2 linked regions of the Algoriphagus machipongonensis genome follow. The protein of the gene in region 1 interacts with the protein of each later gene in a pairwise test. Links are inferred from orthologs where the notes say so. Each region holds a gene or a part of one and is shown on either strand. Other genes may lie near its edges.

What was found.
Region 2: the proteins of ALPR1_RS19910 (region 1) and ftsZ interact in binary tests that used the Escherichia coli proteins (3 or more experiments, as listed by UniProt). The link is inferred for Algoriphagus machipongonensis from one-to-one orthologs.

Annotation. Positions count from the first base shown.
Region 1 is NZ_CM001023.1:4,687,429-4,693,581, reverse strand. Bases 3,193-6,153 are described here. They hold ALPR1_RS19910 (rod shape-determining protein), read right to left. Parts: upstream 5,207-6,153; coding sequence 4,178-5,206; downstream 3,193-4,177. Other genes in these bases: nusA (transcription termination factor NusA), read left to right, coding at 6,020-6,153; ALPR1_RS19905 (ribosome maturation factor RimP), read left to right, coding at 5,541-6,014; mreC (rod shape-determining protein MreC), read right to left, coding at 3,334-4,170; ALPR1_RS19920 (hypothetical protein), read right to left, coding at 3,193-3,344. Also shown: rod shape-determining protein RodA, read right to left, coding at 1-1,021; mrdA (penicillin-binding protein 2), read right to left, coding at 1,021-2,823; more of ALPR1_RS19920, read right to left, coding at 2,823-3,192. UniProt on the Escherichia coli protein: Forms membrane-associated dynamic filaments that are essential for cell shape determination. Acts by regulating cell wall synthesis and cell elongation, and thus cell shape.
Region 2 is NZ_CM001023.1:4,490,862-4,507,263, forward strand. The notes cover bases 12,303-15,140. They hold ftsZ (cell division protein FtsZ), read right to left. Parts: upstream 14,646-15,140; coding sequence 12,960-14,645; downstream 12,303-12,959. Other genes in these bases: ALPR1_RS19070 (purine-nucleoside phosphorylase), read right to left, coding at 12,303-12,337; ALPR1_RS19075 (NADPH-dependent FMN reductase), read left to right, coding at 12,432-12,956. In the rest of the region: ALPR1_RS19005 (sugar phosphate isomerase/epimerase family protein), read left to right, coding at 1-578; ALPR1_RS19010 (VOC family protein), read left to right, coding at 638-1,000; ALPR1_RS19015 (NAD(P)-dependent oxidoreductase), read left to right, coding at 1,177-1,821; ALPR1_RS19020 (DUF4221 domain-containing protein), read right to left, coding at 1,863-3,017; ALPR1_RS19025 (VOC family protein), read left to right, coding at 3,074-3,463; ALPR1_RS19030 (VF530 family protein), read left to right, coding at 3,536-3,775; dnaN (DNA polymerase III subunit beta), read right to left, coding at 3,840-4,964; gliding motility-associated ABC transporter substrate-binding protein GldG, read right to left, coding at 5,085-6,773; gliding motility-associated ABC transporter permease subunit GldF, read right to left, coding at 6,770-7,489; gliding motility-associated ABC transporter ATP-binding subunit GldA, read right to left, coding at 7,486-8,391; ALPR1_RS19055 (TlpA family protein disulfide reductase), read right to left, coding at 8,526-9,050; ALPR1_RS19060 (SDR family oxidoreductase), read right to left, coding at 9,340-10,038; ALPR1_RS19065 (amidohydrolase), read left to right, coding at 10,185-11,468; more of ALPR1_RS19070, read right to left, coding at 11,519-12,302; ALPR1_RS19090 (cell division protein FtsQ/DivIB), read right to left, coding at 16,072-16,402. UniProt on the Escherichia coli protein: Essential cell division protein that forms a contractile ring structure (Z ring) at the future cell division site. The regulation of the ring assembly controls the timing and the location of cell division.

The sequences.
Region 1 (6,153 bases):
GCAGTGTGACAAAAAGCGCGATAACTACCAGACTTCCTAGCCAGCCAAATTCCTCTCCAAGAGTACAGAAGATAAAGTCAGTATGCTGCTCAGGCACAAAGTCAAACTTCGTCTGGGTGCCTTGCAGATATCCTTTGCCGGCTAGCCCACCTGAGCCAATAGCAATCTTAGACTGGGTTACGTTCCAACCTACTCCCAGTGGATCCAAATCAGGATTAAACAAGACCATTATCCTGTTTTGCTGATGTTCTGGTAGCTTAGAAACTACAAAGTCTAAACTGTAGATAAATGCAATCAAACCAATTCCTATAACACTAAAGGCAATGATTCTTTGGGGTGTCTTTTTGCCAATGGCAATTAATATCCCTACAATTACTACTATCGCACCTACTAAGTATAGGTTGTTTTCTATCCCTAATGCCAATAAAACTACCGCGATCATCCCTATTCCCAGGATGTAATACTTCTGAGGAAAACCCTCTCTGTAAAACATGATCAGCATAGAAAAGTAGACCATGGCTGTCCCAGTATCTGGCTGAAGGATTATCAATATTATTGGAAGGAAAAGGACTGCAAATGCCCGAAGTTGAAAATTGGGTTTAGACAGGTCAAAGGTGGGGCGCTCCATAAACTTCGCCAAAGCCAAAGCGGTAGCGAATTTGGCAAACTCACCAGGTTGAATTCTGAAAGATCCGAAACCGATGGTTAATACCTGTCCATTGACCTCTTTTCCTACAAAAGGGGTGATGACCAGCAGTACCAGAAGGAAAATATAAAGAGGGATGGCTAAATTCTCAAAAAGGCGATAATCCGCCGCCATGATCACAATTATCAACCCTATGGCGGTTCCAATCCAAACTAATTGCTTTCCGGAATTGATTGAAAAATCAAAAATACTTTTATCAACTTGCCCATCATATACCGCCGCATAAATATTGAACCAGCCGATGATGACCAGAGCAAAATATATCATGACGGTAACCCAGTCTACCCGATTGATGTTAATATCCGACTCTCTCATTAGTAAATGAAATTTCCGGCTAATACATATTCCTCTAGCTCAGGTCTTGAAATACTGTCTTTAAGGTATTTCTCTATCATCAAAGATGCGGTACTTGCAGCTGCTCTACCACCCCAGCCAGCATTCTCCACATACACTGCGATTGCGATTTTTGGATTGTCTTTTGGAGCAAATGCGATGAAAACAGAATGATCTTCTCCATGTGGGTTTTGAGCAGTACCTGTTTTTCCGGCGATTTCAATGTCTTTCATTATCGCCCGCGTTGCTGTTCCATAAAGAGCTTCTGCCATAGCATCTTGCACCATGTCAAAGTGATAAGAATCTACACCTACTTCATGCTTTGTCAGGTATTCTTCTGGGATTTTATTTTTATCTCCATCAATTGCCCGAATCAAGTGTGGGGTGTAGTAATAACCTTTATTGGCAAATATTGCTGCTAGGTTTGCCATTTGTAATGGAGTAACCAAAAGTTCTCCTTGACCAATAGAAAGGGAATAGATCGTAGAATACTTCCAGCGACCATTGCCATAATAATGATCATAGTAAGCACTATTAGGAACCAATCCCCTTTTTTCATTTGGCATGTCTACCCCTAATTCTCCGCCAAGACCAAATTTCAAAACTTTTTCACGCCACGCATTCAGACCTAGCTCTGTATCCTTATAAGTATTGCTTGAAACTTCTTGATTGATGATTCGACGAAATGCTTGATGGTAATAAGGGTTGCAGGAGTTTCGGATGGCCCCAAATAGATTGACAGGGGAAGGGTGGTTATGACAGGCAACCAAAGATTTATTACATGCAAAGGTTGTCTCCGGAGTCAATATTCCTTCTTGTAGTCCTATAAGACTTTGGACGATTTTAAAAATGGAGCCAGGAGGATAAGTGGCCATGATAGGGCGATTAAACAAAGGTTTTGTCTCCAATGCATTCAAGGCCGTATAGCTTTTTCCAAAATCTGAACCTGTTAAACTATTTGGATCATAGAATGGTGCCGAAATCATGGAAAGAATTTCACCTGTCTTTGGCTCAATTGCTACCACGGACCCGGTTTTTCCCATCATCAGTTTTTCGCCATATTTCTGAAGCTCCATGTCGATGGAGGAATTCACATTATGCCCTGCTACAGAAGCAGTATCATATTCACCGTCTTTGAAGGGGCCTTTATCGACTCCCCTTACATTGACCATTTTATATTTGACACCCTTTTCACCTCTTAATTCATCCTCGTAGAAGCGTTCCATACCGCTGAGCCCTACGTAATCACCTTGTACATAGTAGCCCGAACTATCACGATCTAATTGTCTCCCACTGATCTCTCCTATATAACCCAAAGCATGTGCTGCAACAGGTTCTGGATAAGAACGAACTGAACGTGTTGTAATGAACAGGCCAGGATAATCGATTAAGAAATTCTGGATTCTTGCAAATTCATTGGTAGAAATCTGCTTGATAAAAGTCGAAGGCTTTACAGAAGAATATTTTCTAGCGGCATTATAAGATTCTATCAATTCCTCTTTTGAAATATTAAAAAGTTCCAAGAATCGAGTAGTATCACTTACTTCAAATTCTTTGGGTACTATCATCAGATCAAAAATCGGATTATTGTAAACAAGCAATTTGCCATTGCGATCATATACCAGTCCTCTGTAGGGGTGATCTACCACCCGCTGAATAGCATTACGCTCAGCTTTTCTCATAAAGCTGTCGTCCATTACTTGGATCATAAAGAGCTTTGTCAAAAGCACTAATCCAATTAAGAAAATAAAGACAATGATGGCTAAGGGTCTTTGGTCATTCATCAGATTCCCCTCCTGCGTTTGAAGAACAGTAATTGTACAATAATAGCCAAAACCACTGTAAAAATCGAAGAGAAAAGGCTTTTGTTTATTACTGACAAAAATCCTCCGGTTCCCCACTGATCCGCAAAGAAAAATACCAAACAAAACCCAAAAACAAGAGGCAAGGAATAGCTTAAAAACCAGCCGGTTCCCATTTCTTGTATGGTTGGGTTACTTGTATCATCATATCCTCCATTGGGCTTTAGAAATTTGAGCCAATGGGGTCGTAAAAAAGCTAAGAAAGTTACTGCTGCAGCATGCAAGCCCATAGTGTCGTAAAAAACATCCACCATCAATCCTACAAAAAAGCTGATCAATAGGAGTGGCACTGTTTGTATCTGCAAGGGTAAAATCAAGATTCCAATGAGATAGATAAAACAAAAAGCCACACCGAATAAGGCCAAATTCTTTAAAAATAGAATTTGAACCAACCCTAGAATTAGGAATAGAAAAATAAAAGAAATCAGATTTCTAAAATTCATTCGTGGTGTTTGACATGTTGTTTAATGAATCAAGCTCTTCTTTTTGGTTGTTCTCTACGATGTAAACGTAGGAAATCTTACTAAAGTCTGTAGTCAAAGTGACATCGATATCTAAATAGCTAGGGTCACTTGATTGGTCTACTTTTGAAATAACACCGATATTAATTCCTTTTGGAAAAACAGCGCCATATCCTGAGGTAACAACTGTATCGCCTACTTGTGCTTTTACATGCCTTGGCACATAAAGCATTTTGGCAATTTTAGAGTCTTTCCCATCCCAATTGATTGAGCCAAAATCTCCTGTGGATTTGATGATCGAGGAGGTTAATAAGTCGGTATTCAAAAGAGAAAAACCCACTGCATAATTTCCTGTTACTGATTTTACTCGTCCTACAACTCCCTTTTCATTGAAAATACCCATTCCAGGCTTGATTCCATCATTTTCACCTTTATTTATGGTGACATGGTTTTCTGCAAAGCGAAGTGAGTTGCTAATAACCCGAGCTCCTCTGAATTCATAATTGACAGAAAGCGCAGAATCCAAAGAAATCATGCTGCTGTCTGGATCCGAACTCAGAAGTTTTAATTCTTTCATCAGACGTGAATTCTCCTCTAACAATGCATCGTTAGCTTCAGCCAGTGAAAAGAAGTCCACGACATCGGATCTAGTTTCTAAAACTGAACCAACTATTGCATTGGAACTATTAAAAAAAGCAGCTCCCTGAGGGGAATTATTCGCGACAAGTAACCAGATTGCCAGCACTTCAAGCAAAACAAACAAAAGAAAAGACCTTAAGTTATAAAGGAATTGAAATATGCGTAGCATTCAGGGTTTAGGTCATCAATACTGTTCTGAAACTATGTACGTTTTTCAAGGCGGTACCTGTTCCTCTTACCACTGCTCTCAGTGGATCTTCTGCGATGTGAATCGGCAATTTAGTTTTCTGGTGAAGTCTTTTATCAAGACCTTTCAGCAAAGCACCACCACCTGTTAAGTGGATACCGTTATCATAAATATCTGCAGAAAGTTCTGGAGGTGCGATTTCCAAAGCTTTTAAAACCGCTTCTTCGATTTTCGAAACTGATTTGTCCAAAGCAAAAGCGATCTCCGAATAAGAAACCTTAATTACTTTAGGGATTCCAGTCATCAAGTCACGGCCACGGATTTCATAATCCTCCGGTGGCTCATCAAGCTCAGTTAGGGCTGAACCAATAGCAATTTTCACTTTCTCAGCAGATCTTTCGCCAATCAATAAATTGTGTTGCCTTCTCATGTAGTCCAGGATATCTTTCGTGAAGGTGTCACCTGCCACTCTGATTGATTGGTCAGCTACAATACCTGATAAAGCGATCAAGGCAATCTCTGTTGTTCCTCCTCCAATGTCCACGATCATGGATCCCATTGGTTTTTCAATATCAATCCCAATACCTATAGCAGCGGCAATGGGTTCGAAGATCATATAAACCTCTTTTGCTCCGGCATGTTCAGCGGAATCACGAACGGCTCTTTTTTCCACCTCGGTAATTCCTGAAGGGATACAAATAACCATTCTATGAGATTGAGGGAACATTCCTTTTTTCTGACCTGGGATCATTTTGATCAATCCTCGGATCATTTGTTCCGCAGCATAGAAATCTGCGATAACCCCATCTTTTAAGGGACGAATAGTTTTAATGTTCTCATGCGTTTTTTCATGCATGTTCATAGCTTCTCGACCTACGGCTAAGACTCTATTGGTTGTCTTGTCGATTGCAATAATTGACGGCTCGTCGACTACAATTTTATCCTTATGGATAATAAGTGTATTTGCGGTGCCTAAATCGATGGCTATATCACTTGAGAAAAAATCGAATAATCCCATTTTTGACTTATTGGTTGCTATTAATTTGGAGTTTGATTGCTTAATATAGCACGACTTGTACTCTTTATTAAACAGGAGGTCGGCAAAATTATTACCTTAAAGGGAGAATTCTGAAAGAAACACGATATTTTTTGGGTTAATTATCGAAATGGTCTCCTGAGGCTTTTAAGTAGGGGCTATGTTTTATAAATCAATCCATCTCATTGTGTAGTTTTTTGCCTCTTTGTAGATTTTTTACTCAAATTGTTTTTACTCATAATTTATTTTACCTTTGTGCGGTATTCGAAAGTTTCTCGAGGGGACACACTGTCCCCTCTTTCATTATGCATACAATATGTCGGAGCTAAAGCAAGCGATTGAGGAGATTGTGGAGAAGCATCTCCCAGATGAAAGTCATTTCGTAGTAGAAGTAAATTTGGTTCCCAAGTCAGGAAAAACCGTCCTCAGTATATTGATTGACGCTGATCAAGGACTTAATGTCCAGACTTGTGCAAATGTAAGTAGAGCAGTGGCCGAAGAATTGGAGGCAAAAGAGTTGATGTCGGAAGCTTATATTTTAGAAGTTTCTTCTCCTGGGGTGGATTATCCTTTAAGTAGTAGAAGACAATTTCAAAAAAATATTGGCAGAGAACTGAAAGTCTTATTGACTTCAGGGCAGGAGCTAAAGGGGAAATTATTAGAGGTAGATACTACTGGTGTGAAAATGCTGGTAAAGAAAAAAGAAAAAGGCAAGAAAGCCACAGAAGAGGAAGTAGTACTTTCTTTTGAAGAGATGAAAAAAACAATCGTACAAGTATCTTTTAAATAAGTCAAATGGATGCCAAAATCTTAATAGAATCCTTCGCAGAGTTTGCGAGATCTAAAAATGTGGATCGACCTACCATGATCCGTATCCTGGAAGATGTGTTCAGAGCAATGATTCGAAAGAAGTTTGAGAATGACGAAAA
Region 2 (16,402 bases), 180 kb from region 1 along the record:
CCGTAGAAAATCATAAAAAATGGGTTGAAGCGGCTAAATTCCTTGGCTGCCACGCTATTCGTGTCAACGCATACTCTGCAGTGCCTTGGAGTACCAACCCTGCAGATGCAAAAACAGCCATGGACATTACCAGTTCGGGACTGAGGCAACTTTGCGAATTTGCAGATGATTTTGACATTGATGTAATCATAGAAAATCACGGTGGCTTTTCAAGCGATGCCAAGTGGCTAGCTGAAATGATCAAGGAGACAGGTCATTCCAGAGCAGGAACCTTACCAGACTTCGGTAATTTCAGAATCGCTGAAGTAGGTGGAAAAAACTTTTCCTATGACTCGTACAGAGGAGTGGATGAACTGATGCCCTACGCCAAAGGAGTCAGTCTAAAACCCAAAGTTTGGGACGACTCAGGTAGAGAGCATCCTCTGGACTTCACCAGGATGATGAAGATTGTTTTAGCCCATGACTTTCACGGATATGTGGGGATTGAGCATGGAGTAGAAGAAAGAGAATGGGAGAGTATTTTTGAGATCAGAAGAGATCTAGAAGATGTAAGAAGGACGCTTGAGGCGGAAGGATAAAACCTTTCACCTAGGGATTCAGTAAACTTATTGAATCCCTCTTTTTTTAAACCCAAAAGATGAAAACCGAATTTTTATCAACAGTCCCAGTTTTACCTTCCAATGACATAGAAAGAGATTTGATTTGGTATGAAGAGAAGCTGGGTTTTAAGAAAATTTTTGGAGACTCCATGTATGTTGGAATCCATTACAAAACTGTCTGGCTTCACCTTCAATGGCATGCAGACACCGAAGATGACCCCTTATTAGGAGGATCAGTCGTTCGAATTTTCGTAAAAAATATTGACAAATATTTCAATAAACTCGTGGCTAAAGGAGTAGTCCCTAAGGATAAACTACGAAAAAATACTCCTTGGGGCACACATGAATTCGGGCTTTATGATTTAAATAATAATGCCATCTTTTTTGTAGAGGATTTGTGATTAACCGGAATTCATCTCCTCTTTCGATGCATAAACCGAATTAATAACTAGATTTAAAGTATTAAAATCTCTTTATAAATATTTGAACCTCTAACTATTCAGCGAAACTGCTGGGTAAATACTGCTTTTTTCAAAAGCGAGAGGAAATATTTTTATCAAATTTTATAAAGAACATCATGAAGAAATTCAATAAAATTGCCGTTATCGGCGGAACAGGAAAATCAGGAAGCTACCTAGTTAAGGAGCTTTTAAACCAAGAATATCAAGTAAAGTTACTTCTTAGAAATCCGGAAAAATCTCCCCCGAAAAATAAAAATCTTGAGTTGGTTGTTGGTGATGTATCAAAGCCTTCTTCCATCAAAGAATTGATTACAGGTAGTGATGCCCTCATCAGTACATTGGGAATAGGCATTCCGGAAAGCCCAAGAAACATTTTCTCTAAAACGACACAGCTGATCATTCAGGAGCTTCGGAGAAGCAATTTGAAGCGATATATTTTGCTTTCTAGCCTTAATGTAGACACGGAACAGGATCAAAAAAGTGAGTTTGCGAAGGCCGCAACTGCCTTTATGTACAGCAAGTTCCCAGTATCTACAAAAGATAAGCAAGAGGAATTTAATTTATTAAATAACTCAGGGCTAGACTGGACCATGGTTAGATCCTCAATGATAGAGTTGACAGATTCAAAAAGCGATTATGCTGTTTCCACCATTGACTGTCTTGGCCAAAAAATCTCAGCAGCTAGTTTGGCAGCGTTTCTTGTAAAGCAACTGGAATCTGAAGAATTTATTCGAAAAGCTCCCTTCATTTGGGATAAATAATGGATTAAGGGCGGGGATTTACCCTCGCCATTAATTTAATTTCATTCATTAGATTGATTCAATTTGACCAACTCAAAAGTCATAATATCCTCCATGTTTGCTGGATTTTTGGGATGACTTGTGGATAAATACAAGCCATCTTTTGTCACAAAGAAATTATCTTGAAAATATTTCCCCTCTTCAAACCTTTTCTCCCTAAGCAAATTCAATTCCTTGTCAAAAACCATTAATACAAATGGCCCAGGAGAGGTATTTAAAGTTCTAATTTCCTGAATGTCGGAGACCTCAATAGTAGGATAAGCAAATCGGTAATAAAGTTTTTTGTAAGGATCAAAAATCAGCGAACCATAGCGCGATTTCGTCATATTATAGGTTGCAAACTCAAGAGAGGTCGACTGATTTGAAAAAGTAGGCAAAACTTCATCCAAAAACTGGCTTTTACCCGCAACAGCCTGAAGGGTTTCCGCATCAGAATGAGAAACATATAATCGATGATCACCAAAAAAGGAAATCACAGTTTGACCATTTGCTTGAATTACACTGGCCTCCAAACTCTTCAGTCCTGCCTTTAAATAATCAGATGGGAATCTATATGGAAGGGTTTTAACAGATCCATCTTTAATATTAATTCCTACTATTAATGGGACTTCATTTAGTTTTTCTTGAGTAATAGATTTTAGGTCTAAACTAGCCCTCGTTTTACCATAAACTATCCCTTCAGAAATTCGTGCAGGTGAGTTATAAAAAGTGTTACTTAAGAAAATATTGTAAAGTGGTTCGGGCAATTCAAAGCTTGTTTTATTAATTATCTGAGCACTCGTATCGGTCTGGGCAACCAACCTTTTACCTAAGGAAAATAAATATATGCTGTCCAAACTTTGAACCTTGAAACCAAATATATCCGAAATACCATTTGGCCCATCTTCTTCAAATTGAAGGCTCTTATTTAACTTTCCTGACCTTTTATCATACATATGAATTGTACTTGTCTTCATATCCAGACTAAATAGAAATGGATCAAAAAATTGAATTCCATTGCTTTGATTAGGACTTAAGCTATCCAATTCAAATTCTAACAACTCACCTGATGCCTCTAGAAAGTAAGTGATTTCCTTTTTATCCTTTTGACCTCCACAAGAAATAAGGAGAAAAATGTGTCCAAAAAGAAGAAGCAAAAAAGGATTTTTAAGTCGCATACTGTAATTTTCATTTATAAAATTGAAACGTAAACTACATAAATAATTTAAACTTAATGAAACAGCAGCTGGGGCAAATTTCACTTTTAGTGAATGATTATGATGAAGCTATAGAGCATTATACCAAGGTTCTGGATTTTGAACTTCTGGAAGACACCCAAATGAGTGAGACCAAACGATGGGTTAGAGTTTCGCCGCCGGGATCTTCTTGTCACCTTCTACTCGCTAAAGCTGCTAATGAAACCCAAAAGTCACAAGTGGGATTTCAAACTGGAGGAAGAGTTTTTCTATTTCTGTATACCGATGATTTTTGGAGAGATTATAAAAAATATACCGCTAGAGGTGTGGAATTTATTAGAGAGCCGGCTGAGGAAAAATTCGGTACCGTGTCTGTTTTCAAAGATCTCTATGGGAATTTATGGGATCTGATTGAACCCAAAAACTAGAAATACAAAGGCACTTCGCTCTTCATTCAGTTATACTTTGTAATTTTAAATTCACCCAGAAAGCAATTACCATTGGAACAGCAGCCAAACAACCCCCTTCACGGAATCAGACTTGACACCATGGTAGAACATCTCGTCAATTTTTATGGCTGGAAAGAACTGGGTGAAAGAATAACTATCCGCTGTTTCACCCACGACCCTTCCATCAAATCAAGTTTAAAATTCCTTAGAAAAACTCCTTGGGCTAGAGAGCGTGTGGAAGGTTTGTATTTGAAGTCTCTAAGAGACGCAAAGAAAAAGCTGGATTCATAATACCCCAAAAAACAAAAAAAGCCTGAAGTAATCTCCAAGCTTTTCGTTTTATGGTTTGTGGTTGTTATACGTAATTATTAAGCATTACAGGCATTACGAGCATTAAAATATCCTCGTTTTCATCCTGCTCTGCTGGAAGAATTAATCCAGCTCTGTTTGGAGCGGAGAATTTTAGAGTTACCTCTTTGCAAGAAAGGTTATTCAACATTTCTACCAAAAACTTGGCATTGAAACCAATCTCGATATCCTCTCCATCATGCTCACAGGATAATCTTTCATTTGCTTCATTGGAGAAATCAAGATCTTCTGCAGAAATCAATAACTCAGAGCCTGTCAATTTCAATCTCACCTGATGCGTAGTTTTATTCGCATAAATCGCGATACGCTTCAATGAACTCAATAACTCTTGACGATCAATTGTCATCAAATTTGGATTCTCTGCAGGGATTACATTTTCATAATCTGGGAATCTCTCATCAATCAATCGACAGATCATCTTGATGCTGTTGAACTTGAAGTAAGCATTGGATTGATTGAACTCTACCGATACAGGCACATTCTCAGAAGGTAAAGTAGACTTCAATAAGTTTAGCGCCTTTCGTGGAATGATCAAATTTGCTGCATCAGAAGAAGCCACATCTACTCTTCTATAGCGAACCAATCGATGACCGTCAGTAGCCACAAAAGTGGTGTTGGTTGGGCTAAGGTTAATATAAACCCCAGTCATTGCAGGTCTTAATTCATCTGAGCTTGTCGCAAAAATGGTGTTAGACACCGCACTCGCCAAGACCTCAGTAGACATATCTACTGTAGTCGCATTGCTTACAGTTGGGATTTTTGGAAAATCTGTTGCGTTTTCACCAGCCAAACGATATCGACCATTATCAGAACTGATCTCTACCGCGTAGGTATCGTGGTCTATACTAAAGGTAACTGGCTGCTCAGGAAGGTTTTTTAGTGTTTCAATCAAAATCCTAGCAGGAACCGCAATATTTCCATCTTCCTTGGCCTCCACTGCGATTTCGGTAATCATCGAAGTTTGAAGATCAGAAGCAGTAATGGTCAACACACTTTCCTGAATTTCAAAAAGGAAGTTTTCCAAAATTGGAACAACTGGGTTGGTAGTAACCACACCGTTGATCGCCGAAAGCTGCTTAAGTAAAGCAGAAGAGGAAACAATAAATTTCATATCGAAGGGCTTATTAATTTAAAATTTTGCAATGGGGGTAAATTTATAAATAAAATCGATTCAGAACTGACCCAAACTAGAAAGTCTCGAAATTATTATCAACAAATGCTGCTTTTTTACCTAGTTTGATTTCTTAGCGTAATTTTGTTTACGAATCCACCACACTGAAGTACCTATCAAAAGTAATATCAGAACCGGCACAACCACGTTGACAATTTGCCAAAATGTCCTTTGTTGAGCTACTTTCACCTTATTCAAAGGTCGAATTTGAAAAGTCCTGGTACGCGAAGCTATGATCCCTTCCGGATCTACCAAGTATTTCACCATATTCCTTAATAAAAGCTTATTTGCAAAGGTCATTTGACTAAATGGATCTTCTCCCAAAATTAGGGGACTGCCATCTACCAAATTTCTTTGGCTCTGAAAAACATCACCATCCCCAAAAACGACCACTTTCCCATTTCCGGTTTCTTTAAAATCTGCTTTATCAAATCCCTCAGGCAAAAATCGGTTTTTATACAATGAGGTAAATTCACCCTCTAGCAAGTATGCCAAGGGAAGATTTCTCAGAGAAAAACTCTCTACTGGAGGTTCTTGCTCCATATCACTAAAAGCAACTCTGACTGGTGCAGGCAAAATCCTTGAATTGTCAGATGTGAATATCAAAGGTGTCTTTTTAACACCCTCCGCCATCACGGTATCTAAACTACTGGCGAACCTAAAACTCACCACATCCAGTCCCTTGGTAATGGGATGCTGCTGCATGACACCCGCTTGAATGAAGAATGGCCATGGTAAAGGAACCATTTGATCTTGGTTTCCAAAATTACCCGCCATCACTGGGAAATATCCGAAATTCAAATCTTGAATTAAATCTTTATTAATCCGGATTCCATATTTAAACAAAAGGTTTTCAAGTCCTGAATCTACCGGCATTGCAAAGGTTCCTTCCCCTCCGGCTTGTTCCATATCCACTGCCACTCCATCTACCATCACTACCAAATTCCCGCCATTCATGACGTATTGATCCAAAAGGTATACTTCTCTATCGGAGTAAATCTCACGAGGCCCCTCTATAAAAATCAGTTTAAAATTAGCCAAATCAGCTGGGGTCTTTGCCTGCTCCAATGGTACCTTAAACAGTTCGAATTCTCCATCTAGCGCCTCCACCAAGCCGTAGCCTTCATCTTCAGCCATTTCACCATGCCCCATGATCATCGCCACAGCCGATTCCTCTGGATTGATCAGCTTCTTGATAGCATTACTCAATTCAAACTCCAGATTTTCAATAGACTGGTTTAAAATCTGATCAGGCCCCATTCCCCTTTCTCCTTTTAGAATCAAAGCTCCAGTTTCATATTCATCATCACTCACCAAAATCCCCGGGAAAATAAGTTGGGATTGCTGACCGGAATTCTGATTGACAAATAAATTGGTAGGGTTAATCCCATAAGTAGTCAAAGAAGTTATGAACTCTTGCTGCTGGGACTCTTCCACGCTTAAAGGATCAAAGTAAGAAAAGCTTATTTTCTCGGGACTATAGGCGTTGAATGTCCTTACTGTTTCTTCGATTGATTTCTGTAAACGACGCATTCCCCCCTGAAAATTTTCACCTACCAAAAGAATATCGACATGGATAGGTTTATCAAGAGATTTTAGGACTTCTTCTGTTGCAGGGTGTAGGGAATATCTTTTTTCCTCTGTCAAGTCTACTCGAAACCTTAAGAATAGAGCCAACAAGGAGATCACTATCATTCCAAGAAGTAGAATCCCCCAAGCCTTGAGTGTATGTATTGCCGGGTTTTTCATTTATTTCTCAAAGTCAAAACGCTCAAGCCCAAAAACAGCCAATTCATTCCAAGCATAAAAAATACATCTCCAGAGTCTATCACTCCCCTACTAAGGTTGATATAGTGAAAACTCAAGCTCAGCTCTTCCACCCAATAAGCGACATTGCCTACCTGTAAATCCGCCAATGCCGAGAACCCAAAGTATAAAACAAAACAAAGAAACACTCCTAGTACGAATGCCAATACTTGCTGGGAAGTCAGGGAGCTAGCAAATAAGCCTACTGAAGCAAACACAGACCCTATCATCAATAATCCTATCCAAGAACCAAAAAAACCTGCTTGATCAAGATTCCCTACAGGATCCCCTAATTGAATGATGGTAAAAAAGTATAAAAGCGTTGGGATCACTGCTAAAATGACCAAAAACAGTAAGGCCAAATATTTTACCAGAATGATTTGAATAAGTGATAATGGAGAGGTTCTAAGGAGTTCCCAAGTACCACTTTTCCTTTCTTCAGCGATGGATCGCATGGCGATAGCTGGCACCAAAAAGGTAAAAACGTAAGGAGTATAAGTAAATAAAGGCTCTAGATCTGCATAGCCATAATCCAAGACCGAACTCTCCGGAAATACCCAGACGATCAATCCTATGGCCACTAAAAACAAAGCTAAAATTAAATAGCCCAGCAAGCTGCCAAAAAACGCATTGATCTCCTTTAGGAATAAGCTTTTCATCGGGTGATATCTCTGAAAATTTGTTCCAAATTCTTTTTGTTCTGATTCATACTGATCAAGTTCAACCCTTTTTGCTGGATGATTTTCATCGCTTCTTTCCTAGTCTCATTGGGATCTTCACACGATATGATCAAGGAGCTACTCCCTTTTTTTCCAAATGAAATTTCACCCAAAGTCTCAAACCAGCTTAGCTCTAAAGCCTCTTCCGTTTCTATCAGCAATTGAACTTTTTGCTCTGCGATGCTCAGGTTTTCCAAGGCATCCGAAGCAAGGATCTTGCCTTTGTTGATGATGACCACATCCTGGCAAATCGCCTCTACCTCCTGCATGATATGCGTAGATAGGATCATGGTTTTATCTACCGCAATTTCAGCAATAAGATTTCTGATTTCCACCAATTGATTGGGATCTAAACCCGTAGTAGGCTCATCTAAAATCACCACTTTAGGATCATGGATTAAAGCTTTGGCTAAGCCCACTCTTTGACGATAACCTTTGGAAAGCTGTCCAATTTTCTTGTGCTGCTCAGGCCTCAGCCCTACTTTCTCCAACAACTCCTTAACGCGTTGGTTTTTGAGCTGCCCTGACATTCCATAAATCCCTGCTGAAAACTCCAAAAATTCACGAACATACATATCCAGATACAATGGATTATGCTCTGGCAAATACCCTATGAAAGGACTTACTTTTTTAGGAGCCTGCAAAGCATCTTCACCCATCACTTGTACGGAACCGCCATCTGCAGCAAGATAGCCAGTTATGATCTTCATGGTGGTAGATTTACCCGCCCCATTAGGACCTAAAAAGCCTAAAATCCTTCCTGGATTTGCTTCAAAAGTCACCTCGTCCAGCGCTTTTTGTGTTCCGTAAAGTTTGGTCAATTGGGATACTCGGAGTGACATGGGGATAAATTAGGCTAACAAAAGTACGGAAAAATTACAGTTTCGTTCAACCTACTCATCTAGCTTAATTGATTGCTTCCAGGTGAACATAATGCGAAATATTAGTTTTTTTCCATCTAATAAATTTCCAAAACTCAGATACCCCTTGCTAAATTCTCCAGCAGTAAATCAATTTTTGTGATTCCAACATACTCAGTCATTAATTCCTTTTTGGTGTTATAACAGAAAATGGAAGGAACACTTCGAATCTGAAGGTAACTAGCCACATTCATATCCGCATCCAACAAAAAATGGACATTTGATCGATCTTTAATTTCAAGTTCATTCACAAAATTTATCATTTCAGATTTTGGCTGAACAGTCGTGAAAATGAGATTATAGTCTTTAAACTCATCAATCCTTTTTGAAATCTCACCTAGCTCATCTTGACATAAATGGCAAGTCGAATTGAAATAAATAAAAAGTGTGGGTTTGTCACCAGCTAATTGGTGAATGGAACTTACTTTCCCATTAATATCATACAAATTATAATCAGGCAGCAGTTTTGGTGTTCTGACTTTTGTCACTTCTTCCATTTTTTCTGGCTGAAACGAATATCCCAAATAGGCTGTAGACCCTAATAACAAAGTGATCAAAATGATCAGATTCGATTTTTTCATAGTACGATATTAGTAAGAATAAGGGTCAATTTAACCACTATACTTACTGAAAACAATCTAAAAAGAGATTGATAGGTTTATAGCCAACTTGATTTAACCCTAAAAAAAGAGGCTGCCAGATCAACCTATCATTTGTTAGTCAAAGCAGCCATGGTCAGAATAGAGATCGAAAGCTTGAAAAAGCCAATCAAACCACAATCTTTTTCCTGCCTTCAGCAAGGCAAACTCTCCAAGTAACAAATAGGATTTTTAGACAGCCTCTTCCTAAAATAGGTCGATTCAAGCTTAATTATTTCTTACCCTTCGGTCTCAAAGGTCTGCACTCTACATCTGCAACAAAATAATTGGGATGAGTCTCTAAAGTCTGAACCATGGTCGTTGCCACATCGATGGGTCTCATCATATTTTCATGGGCATCTACACCTGGGATTTCATCAAAGAAATTGGTCTGGATTGATCCTGGATAGATCGTAGATACTTTGATTCCAAAATCTCTCAACTCCATGTATAAGGAATGAGAAATTCCTCTGACTGCATGCTTGGTCCCTACATATCCAGCAAATTTATTTACCCCATTTAGCCCTGCAATAGAAGCAACATTCAAAATATGCCCTTCGTCTGCTGCTTTCATTCCTGGGATCAATCGTTTTGTCACATAGAATATCCCATGCACGTTTGTATCAAACATGGCTTTCCAATCTTCCGAAGAGAATGATTCTGTTGGCCCAGCCACTCCAAAACCAGCGTTGTTTACCAATATTCGAATATCAGTCCCCAACTGAGCAGTGGTTTTTTGAAATGCATTTTCCACTGAACTTTCATCGGCTACATTACAGGTGAAAAAGTGGAAATTTTTATGATCAAGATCGGGCTTATTTCTGCTCCAGCCAGCTACCGTGACACCTTTTTCCAACAATTGTTTTACCACTTCAAGTCCTACTCCTTTACTCACGCCAGTGACTACTGCTACTTTATTATTTAAATCCATAAGGTTCATTTTTATGATACCTCTATTAAAGCCTTTCATTCAAAAATAGTTCTGCCAAATGCCGATTTTTAAACAAAGGTTCCAGCAAGCCAACAAACCTCAGCATTTTTTCTAAATTTACTAGGTACTGAAATCAACCACTAATCATGAAAAAATTATTACTCCCGCTATTACTTATCTCGGGTACTGCTTTTGGGCAGAGCGAACTTAGGCCCGCGATCGACGAGAAAGCCAATGCCATTGAATCAAAAGTTGTCGAATGGAGACGCGATATTCACATGCACCCAGAATTGGGAAACCAGGAATTCAGAACCGCTAAAAAAGTAGCGGATCATCTACGTTCATTAGGAATAGAAGTAACCGAGGAAGTAGCAGTTACGGGTGTTGTGGGAGTATTGAAAGGTGGTAAACCTGGACCTACAGTAGCCTTAAGAGCTGATATGGATGCTCTTCCCGTCACCGAACGAAATGATCTACCTTTTAAATCTGTCAACACAGCTACCTACAATGGACAAGAAACCGGAGTGATGCATGCCTGTGGACATGACACTCATGTTGCCATTCTGATGGGAGTTGCTGAAGTTTTGGCAAGCATGAAGGATGACCTCGAAGGAAATGTAAAATTCTTCTTCCAGCCTGCAGAGGAAGGTGTTTATGGTCAGGGAATGGCCGGTGCCGAATTGATGGTAGCAGAGGGCGTAATGGAAGATGTGGACGCAGTTTTTGGCCTTCATATCGCATCTCAAATGGAAGTAGGTAAAATAGGCTATCGATCAGGCCCTGCCATGGCCGCTGTAGATAATCTAGAAATCACATTAAATGGAAGACAGGCGCATGGTGCTTCCCCATGGTCAAGCGTAGATCCGATTGTGACTTCCTCTCAAATCGTCATGGGATTACAAACTATCCTTTCCAGAAGTGTTAACATCACAGAAAATCCAGCTGTTGTTACTGTTGGAGCAATCCATGGTGGAATCAGACATAACATCATACCAGAAAAAGTAGAAATGATCGGGACGATTAGAACTTTTGGAGACGAACAACAGGCTTTGGTTCATAAAAGAATCACAGAGATTGTCACCAACATTGCAGAAAGTGCAGGAGCTACGGTAGATCTAAAAATAGAGAAACTCTACCCCTCAACAGTGAATGACCCAGCACTCACCGCAGAAATGATCCCAACCCTACAGGCAGCAGCAGGAGAGGAAAATATTATCTCTATGCCTCCAATTACAGGAGCTGAGGATTTTAGCTTTTTCCAAAGAGAAAAGCCAGGCTTGTTCATCAATCTTGGAGGCATGAAAAAAGGCGGTGATCCCACGACCACCCCCTCACACCATACCCCTGGATTCTACATTGATGAAGGAGGTTTTACTTTAGGTGTCAGAACCTTAAGCTATTTTGTCGTGGACTATATGGGCAAACAATAATTTAGAAAACTATAAAAAAACAGGTCAATGAAATTCATTGACCTGTTTTTTTACATCCTTTTGATAAGTTCAGCCATGATTTTAGCCATGATAGGTTCAGCCATAGCTGCTGCTTCTAATACTTCTGCGATTGTGACTTTTTTTATCTTTCCTTCTACACCCAAATCGGTAATAGCAGAAATTCCAAAAACTTCTAAATTCATTTGTCTGGCCACAATGACTTCTGGCACAGTACTCATTCCCACTGCATCTGCTCCGATTGTGCGCAGGTATTTATACTCTGCCGGTGTTTCTAGATTAGGCCCCTGAACTCCGGCATAAACCCCTGTATGAAACATAAACTGTTGCTCCACTGCAATTTTTTCTGCCAATTCGATTAACCGCGGAGAGTAGGCATCGCTCATATCCGGAAATCTTATTCCCAACTCCTCAATATGTTTACCGCGAAGTGGATTTTCAGGGAATAAGTCTATATGATCCTGTATGATCATTACTTCGCCCACATGCTGAGAGGGGTTCAGACCACCACATGCATTGGACACCAGTAAATTACTTACTCCCAGCATTTTCATCACTCTTACAGGAAAAGTAACTTCCTGCATTGTATACCCTTCATAATAATGAAAACGACCTTTCATCGCCATCACTTTTTTGGAACCAATTTTCCCAAAAATCAGCTTCCCAGAGTGGCTTTCAACAGTCGAAACCGGGAAATGTGGGATTTCGCTGTAGTCGATTTCAATATCTACTTGGATTTGCTCCCCTAGCTTGCCCAAGCCTGTTCCCAGAATAATTCCGATATTCACAGGCTCAGAATATAGGTTTCTTATAAATTGAGTCGCCTCTTTGATTTGGTTAATGTAATTCATGCGCTTAAAATTGAAGGAGAATAAAGATATAAAAATTGACCTTTGTAAGAACAATTAAAGCAAAAGCTTGTAGTAGAAGATAAATACCTCTGAAATGATCAAAATAATTGTAGGAACGAATAGAAAAAATTCAGTTTCGAAGGTAATAGCAGAATTATACCAAAGTATTTTAATTGAGAAAGGTGCAGACGTTGAAATTCTTGAATTAGAGAATTTGCCTAATGATTTTGTTGAAACGGCACTTTACGAAAACAATGGTAAGAATGAGGAGTATAACAATTTCCATGAACGATTAGAGAAAGGAAAAAAGTTTGTATTTATCGTTCCTGAGTATAACGGATCCTTCCCTGGAGTCCTGAAAACTTTTATTGATGGGATGACTTATCCCAATACTTTTAGAAACAAAAAAAGTGCCCTAGTGGGCATCTCTTCTGGAATCGGGGGAGGTGGCATCGCTTTGAGCCACCTCACCGATATATTCCATTATCTGGGAATGCATGTCCTCGCTCTCAAGCCGAAGCTCGCTAAAATAGAGCAAAATATGTCAGATAACCTGCTCACCAACAGGCTGTATATGGACTTGCTGCAAACCCAGGCAGACATGCTGCTTGAGTTTTAGGACTTAGTCCACATTATCATGCAGGAATCTGTTATTGCCTAAAATCTCATTATCATCGTTCAGATTATACTTACTGATATTCTCTTCTGAACTATGCTGAGGTTCATTCAACTTTACATTCTTTCTTTGATAAGCTGGAACGTCCATTTTTTCCTTCAACTCTTCTGGAGTAGGATTAAATGTTCTGTTACCTCTTAGCTTTTCAAATCTTTCGTGAGCTCTCTGAATAGCTTTTTGCTTCATTTGCTCATAGTAATCATTTGCATAAGCAGGAGCTGGAGCTTCTTCCTCTTCCTTCACTTCTGGTTCTTTTTGCTCTTCCTCTTCATAAAGATCATGAACGATCTTTTTGGGCTCTGGCTTCACAAATTCAAACTCAGCTTTCTCCTCTTGCTTTGACTTTTCTTCGAAGTTAAACTCAGGTTCTACTTCCTCAACTTTAGCCTCTGGCTTTGTTTCTTCAACCTTCGCTTCTGGCTTTACTTCTTGAGGCTTTTCAACTGGCTTTTTCTCGCTTGGAGTCGCTTTTGGGAAAGAGAAAACAAAGGTAGAACCATTGTCAACAGCTTCTTCTTTCACTTTTTCACTCTTACCTGACTCTAAATTAATAACAGTCTTTACGCTTTCTGGCTCTGGCGCTTTTTCTGCAACGCTAGGAGCAATCACTGGCTTAGGAAGTGGCGTCTTAATCTCATTTGACTTCGCTGCACCTTCTAATCTATCCATTGCAAAACCTGTAGCAATCACAGTAACACGGATACCTTTAGCCAATTCTGGATCAATACCCTGACCGAAGATCACTTCAGCATTATCACCTGCTTTCTCCTGGATATATTCAGTGATTTCACTCAACTCATCCATAGAAAGCTCTTCGTCCTCACCAGACATAATAGAAAGCAAGATTTTCTCTGCTCCTTTGATATCTACATTGTTCAATAATGGAGAAGAAATAGCTGCGCCCGCTGCACGGATAGCTCTGCCTTCACCTTCCTCGGTAGAGGAGCCCATTACTGCAGCACCAGCATCCTTCATCACGGTTTTCACATCTTCAAAATCGACGTTTACATCTTGATGAATCGTGATGATCTCAGCAATAGATTTTGCCGCTGTGGTCAAAATATCATCTGCTTTTCCGAAAGCTGTTCGGATAGCCAAATTGCCATAAATCTCTCTCAGCTTATCATTCAGAATCACCAAGACAGTGTCGCAATTTTCTCTTAACGCTTCAATTCCTTGCTGCGCCACATTCATTTTCTTTCTACCCTCAAACATAAACGGCGCAGTAACAATACCTACCGTTAAAATATTGAGTTCCTTGGCAATTTTTGCAATAATTGGTGCGGCACCTGTACCGGTTCCACCACCCATTCCAGCAGTGATAAATACCATTTTGGTATTATCTGCTAGAAGCTCACGAATCTCTTCCTGAGATTCAAGTGCTGCATTTTTACCTTGCTCAGGATTTGCTCCTGCTCCCAAACCTTCTGTGAGGTTGGCTCCCAATTGAAGTCTCAAAGGAACTGGACTGGATTTTAATGCTTGCGCATCCGTATTGACTACGACAAATTCCACATCCTTGATTCCCTGGCTAAACATGTGGTTTACGGCATTAGAACCGCCACCGCCTACGCCAATCACTTTGATAATCGACTTCTGATTCTTTGGAAGATCAAATCTGTAATCTTTCATGTTATCTGACATATTTATTTTATTGGTGAATTAGTTTCATTGTTTGTTAAAGGAAATTCTAGGGAAATAGGCGGCAAAGCCACTTATCTCCCCTCAATCATAAGCCCTAGTAGGTAATATCATCTCCGATATCATCTGTGATCAGGCCTTTCAGCTTTGCACCGATGCTTCGGAAAATATCTTTTGATATGATTTCTTTATTTTCATTTTTTAAAATCGGGCCTGAGTTTGCCACTCGCTTTTTGTAACCTTCTTCTCTGTCATCCAAAGACTTAAAGCCAGCAAGTACCAATCCCACGGAAGTAGCGTACATTGGAGATTTCACCTCCTCCACTACTGATTTACCCAAATGCTCATTTGGATATCCAATACGGGTATCTAATCCAGTCATGTATTCAAACAACTGGCTGATAAACTGCATTTGAGAACCACCACCGGTCAGGACAATTCCCCCAGCCAATTTTTTATAATGGCCTGATTGCATGATCTCATTCTGAACAATCTCAATAATCTCCTCCATCCTTGCTTCGATAATGGAAGCCAGATTCCGGATAGAAATTTCTTTTGGTGGTCGATTTCTCAAACCTGGAATAGACACGATCTCATTTGGATTGGCTTCATTGGCAATGGCCTTTCCAAATCTGGTTTTTAGTAATTCAGCTTGATTTTGCATCACCATACATCCCTCTTTGATATCTGCAGTAATGATGTTACCACCCAAAGGAATGACTGCGGTATGGCGAATAATATTTTCATAAAAAATCGCTATGTCTGTGGTACCACACCGATATCAACCAGGCAAACTCCAGCTTCTTTTTCCTCATCACTGAGAACAGAAAGCGAACTTGCCAATGGCTCGAGAATCAACTGCTTGGAAGTGAGGTCAGCTCTACGAACACATCGGTTAATATTATTAATAGCGGTTGTTTGTGCAGTGATGATGTGGAAATCCGCTTCTAAACGGGCTCCGGACATTCCTACCGGATCTTTGATTCCACCTTCATAATCCACAGTATAATCCTGAGGCATCACATGGATAATGCTATTCCCCGGAGGAACCACGATATTCTCCATGTCACTGGATAATCTTCGTACATCTTCCACAGTGATTTCATCATCCGTCGGAGACCTCATGATACTACCATGAACAATCTTACTTTGTATGTGCTGGCCAGCAATACCTACGATAACTTCTCCAATATCCACATCAGCCATTTCTGAGGCATCTTCAACTGCCTTTTGAATAGCGTGCACGGTTTTGTCGATGTTAGTAACTACACCACGGTTCACTCCGTCAGAGACAGCTTTCCCCATTCCGAGCACTTCGAGTTTGCCAAACTCATTTTTGCGGCCGATGATCGCACAGATTTTGGTTGTCCCAATATCCAGTCCGACGATTAGTCTATCATTTTCCATTCCCAAGCTATTATTCACAAACAATTTGATCTTTAAACTTTACACTGACCCGCTCATAGGCATTCCAGCCTTTTCGCGGTAATATTTCTTGATAGAAGACTTCTATATTTTTGAATTTCTCTTCAATATTTTTAGCGTCTCCAAATTCTATTACTTGTTTTCCTACCTGCTGCATCATCTTGATATCAGTTTTGGAATTCACTTCCAATTCAGGAATCTGGGCCGACCAAAACTTGTCTTTCACGATGAAATTGATCAAGTCCATCAACTCCGGCATTTTCTCCATCACCTCTCCTTTTTCCATCAATTCCTCAGCATAAGAACCCTGTAGGATCAATACT